2 regions of the Pararhizobium sp. LjRoot238 genome follow, and region 1 is predicted to be linked to the other one. Evidence: riboswitches for the same ligand, from Rfam matches in the RefSeq annotation. Region 1 holds a riboswitch; the other holds the start of a gene.
What was found. Region 1 has a riboswitch for thiamine pyrophosphate ahead of thiC (phosphomethylpyrimidine synthase ThiC). Riboswitches for the same ligand answer to the same signal wherever they lie in the genome.

Region 1 (3,791 bases):
CGCCGCCCGCCTGGAACTTCGCGGCCATCGCTTCCAACCCCTCCTTCTGGGCCTCGGCGCGGATGTCATGCGATATCCGCATGGAGCAGAATTTCGGGCCACACATCGAGCAGAAATGCGCGACCTTGTGGGCTTCCTTCGGCAGGGTTTCGTCGTGGAAGGAGCGCGCCGTTTCCGGATCGAGCGAGAGGTTGAACTGGTCTTCCCAGCGGAACTCGAAACGGGCCCGCGATAGCGCGTCGTCGCGCAGCTGGGCTGCCGGATGCCCCTTGGCAAGGTCGGCGGCATGGGCGGCGATCTTGTAGGTGATGACCCCGACCTTGACGTCGTTGCGGTCGGGTAGGCCAAGATGCTCCTTCGGCGTGACGTAGCAGAGCATAGCCGTGCCGAACCAGCCGATCATGGCAGCACCAATGCCCGAGGTGATGTGATCGTAGCCTGGCGCAATGTCGGTCGTCAGCGGCCCGAGCGTATAGAACGGGGCTTCGCCGCAGACTTCCAACTGCTTGTCCATGTTTTCCTTGATCTTGTGCATCGGCACGTGGCCGGGGCCTTCGATCATCACCTGGCAATCTTTCGCCCAGGCGATCTGCGTCAGTTCGCCCAGCGTCTCCAGTTCCGCGAACTGCGCGGCGTCGTTGGCATCGGCGATCGAGCCGGGACGCAGGCCGTCGCCAAGCGAGAAGGAGACGTCATAGGCGCGGCAGATGTCGCAGATCTCTTCGAAGTGCTCGTAGAGAAAGCTCTCCTTGTGGTGATGCAGACACCACTTGGCCATGATCGAACCGCCGCGCGAGACGATGCCGGTGACGCGGTTGACGGTGAGCGGAATGTAGTGAAGCCGCACGCCGGCGTGGATGGTGAAATAGTCGACGCCCTGCTCGGCCTGCTCGACCAGCGTGTCGCGGAAGACCTCCCAGGTGAGATCCTCGGCAATTCCGTTGACCTTTTCCAGCGCCTGATAGAGCGGCACCGTGCCGATCGGCACCGGCGAATTGCGGATGATCCACTCGCGGATGTTGTGGATGTTACGGCCGGTTGACAGGTCCATCACCGTATCGGCACCCCAGCGGGTCGCCCACACCATCTTCTCGACTTCCTCGGCCATCGAGGAGGTGACGGCGGAATTGCCGATATTGGCGTTGATTTTCACCAGGAAATTGCGGCCGATGATCATCGGTTCGGATTCGGGGTGATTGATGTTCGCCGGGATGACCGCCCGCCCGCGCGCAACTTCCTCGCGCACGAACTCGGCTGTGACGTGATCCGGAATGCGGGCGCCAAAACTTTCGCCGTCACGAACCAGAGCCTCCTTTGCGGCCTTGCGCCCGAGGTTTTCGCGGATGGCGATGTATTCCATCTCTGGCGTGATGATCCCGGCCCGCGCATAGGCAAGCTGGGTGACGGCCTTGCCGTCCCTGGCCTTGAGCGGCCGGTTGCGGATCGGAAATTCCGGCGTCAGCCGTTCGCCGGTGGCAAAGCCGTTGTCTTCGGGTTTGACATGCCGGCCCTCATACGCCTCGACGTCACCACGCGCCGTCACCCAGGCGTGGCGCAGTCGAGGTAGCCCGGCGTCGATCGAAACGGTGAGGGTGGAATCGGTGTAGGGACCGGAGGAATCATAGACGGTGACCGGCGGTTCGCCCGACGTTGGATGAAGCGCGATCTCCCGCATCGGCACGCGGATGTCCGGATGCCGTTCACCCGGAACATGGACTTTGCGCGAGGCCGGCAGGGGGCCTGTGGTGACAGTCGGGGTGAGGTTTTTTGCGGCAATATTCATGGTTGAGGCTCCAAATTTTAGGTTGGAGACCCAGTCCTTTAGAGCCGGAATGATGGAAAGACGCTGACACGAATCCGCAAACGGAAATCGAGTCATGGCAGCGCTCGCACCGTCCCTACGCCAGTATGAACTGGATCAGGTTCAACGGGTCACTGCGCTGCTTGAGGGCGGAAGAACCGCCTGTCACGCCAGCAGAATCTCAGCCCCTTGTCGGGACCCCCCTGGTGAATGCGGTCAGTAAGGCATGGTTCTGGACGATGCGTCAAGGGCTGTTGGCGTGGCCTGGGTGATGACGCGTCAAGCGGCGACCGGCTGCTCCTTTGCGCCTGCACGGCAAGCTGTAAAGATTTTCAATGATTTCAGTCTTCGTCTCGACAGCGTGGCTGCAGCAAATTATCTATAAAAAATGACCTCGACGCTCGAAGACACAATTGCCAGCCGTATCAGCCGCATCCTTGCCGACAGGATCGTGACGGGAGAGCTCGATCCGGGCACGAAGCTGCGGCAGGATCATATTGCCGAGGAGTTCGGAACGAGCCATGTGCCCGTGCGCGAAGCCTTTCGCCGGCTGGAGGCGCAAGGCCTTGCGGTCAGCGAGCCGCGCCGTGGCGTGCGGGTCGCGTCCTTCGATCTCAAGGAAGTCCGCGAAGTCGCGCAGATGCGCGCCGCGCTCGAAGTGCTGGCGCTTCGCCACGCAGCACCGCACCTGACGCCATCGATCCTCGATCTCGCCGAAGAGGCGACGGTCGCCGGCGACAATTCCCGCGACGTTCGATCCTGGGAGGAGGCGAACCGGCGTTTTCACAGCCTGATCCTCACGCCCTGCGGCATGCCGCGCCTGCTTGCCGCGATCAACGATCTGCATGCCGCCAGCGCCCGCTTCCTGTTCGCCAGCTGGCGCTCCGAATGGGAAGTTCGTACCGATCACGACCATCGCGCCATCCTGACGTTTCTGCGTCAGGGCAATGTCGAGAACGCCGCCGCCGTTCTCGAGCGCCACGTGCAGTGGATCGGGCAAAAACCCGTCCGGAGTGCGTCGGGAACGACGCGTGACGCCTTCGCGATCGTCGGCTGACGGTTGGCCCTGTTCCGACAGGTTTTTCCGACCGATACGCGTCAAACTGCGAGGCCGTGCCGTCCTCCTGAATTCTCGCTTTGATTGAAGTTTTTCCCACCCTCAACGAAAGGGCGCTTGCGTCCGATTGCGCCACAATAAATTATAGATAATATCAGGTCTTATCTATAGTGAGCTTGAAGGCAGGCGCGACAAGAGGGGAATCTATCGAAAATGTTGCAAGGAAGCACAGCCGCAGACCGCGTTGAACTGTCCGTCGTCACCCCGTCGGAGTCGACGTCGCTCGCTCAGGCGAAAATTATCTATAATTCTCCGTTCAACGATCTGTTGTTTCGGGCACAGACCGTTCACCGGGCGAATTTCGATCCCAACGCCGTGCAGATGAGCCGGCTGCTGTCGATCAAGACCGGCGGCTGCGCCGAGGATTGCGGCTATTGCAGCCAGTCAGCGCACTCTCCGACGGGCCTCAAGGCTTCCAAACTGATGATGGTCGAAAAGGTCGTCACCGAAGCACGCAAGGCCAAGGACGAAGGGGCCACCCGCTATTGCATGGGCGCCGCCTGGCGCAGCCCGAAGGACCGAGACATGGAAACGCTGGTCGCGATGGTCGCAAGCGTCAAGGCGCTCGGCATGGAAACCTGCATGACGCTCGGCATGCTATCGCCCACCCAAGCCGGCGCGCTGGCCAAGGCCGGTCTCGACTACTACAACCACAATATCGATACGTCGGAAGAGTTCTATTCTGAAATCATTACCACCCGCACCTTTGCCGACAGGCTGGAAACGCTGTCGAATGTGCGCGAAGCGGGCATGAAGGTCTGCGCTGGCGGCATTCTCGGCATGGGCGAGACGACGGATGACCGCATCTCCATGCTGGTGACGCTCGCCAATCTCCAGCCGGCGCCCGAGAGCGTGCCGATCAACATGCTGATC
Region 2 (3,791 bases), on a different contig from region 1:
CCCGGAAGCAGACCGCGAATGGCCGGCCATTCAACAAAGCGGAAGATCGAAAGCGGCCGCATGCCGAGATTGGCGCCGACCAGCCAATATTCGCCGGGGATACGATCCAGTCCGCCGAGCATCAACCGCGCGGCAAGCGGCAGGTTGAAAAAGACATGCGCCAGCAGGATTCCGGAAAGTCCGTAGATGCTGATCGGCTGATCCAGCCCCAGCCAGGCGAAGGCTGTGTTGAGTATGCCCTGCCGCCCCCAGATGCCGATCAGACCCAGCGCCGCAACCAGCGCCGGCAGGCCGAGCGGCAACGCCAACAGCCGAATGATCCAGACGCGGCCGGGAAAGGACGGTTGCCGCGCCAAAGCACGGGCAACGGGAATGGCGAGCACGATCGACAGGAATGTCGAGAGCGAGGCCTGCAGCAGCGTGAACCGCATCACACGCCAGATATAGGCGTCGAAGAGACCGCCTTGCCCGGATGTACCCGGCGCATCGAAGGCAAGCAGGGCATAGGCGGCGAGACAGACGAACAGGACGATACCGCCGAGGCAGAGCGCCCCGGCAGCCAAGGTCAGACGCTTTTCAAGACCGCCGGGCAATCGAAACTCAGTTCTTGCTCATGGCGGCGAGCCATTCGTCGATCCAGGCCTTGCGGTTGGCGGCAACCTCGTCGGAAGACATCAGATAAGTCTTTTGCGGATTGACCAGCTTGCCGAAGGCTTCCGGCAGCGGCTCCTTGGTCGCGGCGACGGGCATCATCCAGTTGGTCGTCGGAATGATCGACTGGAACTCCGGCCCGGTGACGAAGGAAAGGAAGTCCTTGGCAAGAGCCGGGTCCTTGGCGCTTTTCGTCATGCCGGCCACTTCGATCTGGATGTAATGGCCTTCCGAGAAGGCGGCCGCCTGATAGCGGTCGGTTCCTTCCGCGACCATGTGATAGGCGGGCGAGGTGGTATAGGACAGCACCATTGGCGCCTCGCCCTTGGTGAACAGGCCGTAAGCCTCCGACCAGCCGGGCGTTACCGTCAGGACGCGATCCTTGAGCTTGGCCCAGGCGGCACCGGCCTGATCGCCATAGACCGATTTGACCCACAGCAGCAGGCCAAGGCCCGGCGTCGAGGTGCGCGGGTCCTCGATGACGATCTTCTGGCTCGGATCGCCCTCCACCAGTTCCTTCAGGCTCTTCGGCGGTTCCTTCAGTGTCTCAGTGTCATAGATCACGGCGAAATGGCCGTAATCATAGGGAACGAAGACGTCGTCGGAAAAGCCGCCGGGAACCTTGACGGCGGACGTATCGACACCGTGCGGCGCGAAAAAGCCGGTCGCCTTGGCTTCGGAGACGAGATTGGTGTCGAGACCGAGAACGATATCGGCCTTGGAGGCGGCCCCCTCGAGCTTCAGCCGGGTCAAAAGCTCGACGCCGTCGGCAACGCTGACATACTCGACCTTGCATTGGCAGGTCTTTTCGAAGGCCTCGGCGACCTTGGCCGCTGGTCCCCATTCGCTGGTGAAGCTTTCATAGGTGTAGACGGTCAGCGTCTTGTCTTGCGCGGAGACCGCGACAGGCGGCGTCAGGGCGGCAAGGGCCGCAATCAGGGAAATCAATGCCGTGCGCATCAGCGCCTCCTTTAAATCCAAGTGGATGGGGAATAGGGCGCTGAAATGTGCCGTCTAATCCCTCCGCCGGTGCAAACCGGATCAGGTTCCGCGGGTTGGCTGTTTGAAGCCTCTCAGCCGATCGTCCAGGTAGGACAAACGGCACCCCGTTAGAGCAGAAGGAGATTTAGACTTGAGTGAAATGCTTGGCAAGAGGGGCGAGGGAAACGCCGGGGGCTGCCTCTTGCGCGGTCGGGCCCTTCCCTATGGGGGAAAGCAGGGAGAGCCACCAGCGGAATACACGATCGACTATATCGGCTGCGACTACATGAGCCGCGATATTGCAGGCGTAAGTGCATTGCCGAGGCAGGCTCTCACGGTTCGACAGAGGTTGTCTATCTGTACTTAGGCCCAGCACCCGGAACGCGGGGGAGAGTCGAGTCATCACCGATAAGGACTCGCGTTTTCGGAGAATCATGCTTTGATCTTCCCTTTAGGGGGAGATAGAGATGACCGGAGACGAGCAGCAAAATTTGCCAACTACCTGGAAGGACGCGTTGGCTGGCGTCGCAGAGGGCGGTTTACCTCAACTTATAGCAGGCCCAGCCGGCAAGGCGATTAGCCGGCTGGTTGGCGCCGCAGTTGAAATCCCAGCGGCTTGGCTTGAGCAAAAAGCTCAGACTATCCGCGATGAAACGGAGGCTCGATCGAAGGTGATGCAAGTCCTTAGCGAAAAAGCCGCGGAGCTCGGTATTCAAGATGAAAGGCTACTTGGCCGAGGCTTGGACAATCTTCTTGGCCGCGCCTTTAGGGAGCAGGAAAACCGAGAGGCCGTGGCTGTCAAAGTGGTCGAACAGCTATCTGAAGAACCAGCCCAGCCGGGAAGCGAGGGACCGTCGGATGATTGGCTGAATGTGTTCGAGCAGCACGCGGCGAAAGCAAGTTCCGAAGAGTTGAGGGAGACTTGGGCACGCGTATTGGCCGGTGAAATCAGAAAACCAAACGCATTCTCACTGAAGACATTGCAGTTTTTGTCTGTCTTAGACAAAGAAACGGCGCTAGCCGCGGAGGCTTTGCTTTCAAGGGTTGTAGATATTAATGGGGCCCTCATCGGGGAAGTATCAGGCGAAACATTTATGATGATGCAGAAAGCCCGTGAGGCTGGCCTTATAGGTCAGCTAGACATTGACACTATAGTGACAGTAGACGTTCGGGAGGACGGATTAAGAATACATGCCATGGGCGATGTTGCAATCGTGGCGAGAGCAGACCCCGGAAGCCAGTATAAATTTGAGTGCACGACAATTTCCACCACAGCCATGCAAGTATACCCAATCGTCCGGCCCAAGCCCTCTGAAGCGGCGATAGAGTTATTTATTCAAGAACTTAAGGGGAAGCCCGTGATTAAGACTATCGAGCGAGGTCGAATCGTGCGCGATGGTAATAAGGTCTTTGCTTCTGATCTGCAGCGAGTTTGGGAGCGAACGGCAAACGACGTGCCACAACAGTGAATTTCTGCCTTCTAACAGCCTCCGTCCCGGCCGCCTTGGGAGGGAGTAGAGGGGCAAAGAAAAACCCGAGGCTGCCCCTCGGTTCGAGTTCAAAAGCGGGGAAGTTTATTCGTCACCCGCTTTTTCTGTCTAGCGCTTCAGCAGCTCGGCCCGATCGCTTCGCGGATCAATGAGAGCCGAATGACCAGGCGAACAGTGCCAGCCGGTGGAAGTCCGGCCTCCCATCACCTGCGGATCGGGTGAGGGTCTCACGCCGCCGGCTTTTGCGGCAGGCGGACGGATTTGAGGCTGATCGCCGAGACGAGCGTGACCAGCGTCATGCCGACGGCCGTCAGGAACAGCGGCTGGAAGGCGGCCGTATAGCTTTCGGCGACGAGCCGGCGGGTTTCCGCAGGCAGCGCCGACAGCATCAGCGGCGTCAGCTTTTCGATGTCCTCGACGCCCGGGATCGAGGCCGCACCGCGTGCCAGCCCGGCGGCGATCGTCGCGCCATAGATCGAGATGGCGATCGAGGCGCCGGCCATGCGCGACAGGGTGACCGCGCCGGTCGCCGCGCCGACATCGCCGCGCAAGGCAATGTTTTGGACGCCGATGACGGGCACTTGCTGGCCGAAGCCGATGCCAATGCCGTGCAGCGTCATGACGGCGCCGATGATGAAGAGCGGCGTACCGGGCTGGATCTGCGTGAAC

Region 2: another riboswitch for thiamine pyrophosphate. It lies ahead of thiB (thiamine ABC transporter substrate binding subunit); the one in region 1 lies ahead of thiC (phosphomethylpyrimidine synthase ThiC).

What each region holds. Positions count from the first base shown of each region.
Region 1 is NZ_CAXUPP020000002.1:396,292-400,082, forward strand. It holds gene thiC (phosphomethylpyrimidine synthase ThiC) at 1-1,783, opposite strand, end outside; TPP riboswitch at 1,878-2,016, opposite strand; gene ACSQ3F_RS23090 (GntR family transcriptional regulator) at 2,190-2,858, shown strand; gene bioB (biotin synthase BioB) at 3,072-3,791, shown strand, end outside.
Region 2 is NZ_CAXUPP020000001.1:1,592,039-1,595,829, reverse strand. It holds gene thiP (thiamine/thiamine pyrophosphate ABC transporter permease ThiP) at 1-569, opposite strand, end outside; gene thiB (thiamine ABC transporter substrate binding subunit) at 601-1,611, opposite strand; TPP riboswitch at 1,653-1,770, opposite strand; gene ACSQ3F_RS07875 (DUF2806 domain-containing protein) at 2,100-3,101, shown strand; gene ACSQ3F_RS07870 (MDR family MFS transporter) at 3,350-3,791, opposite strand, start outside.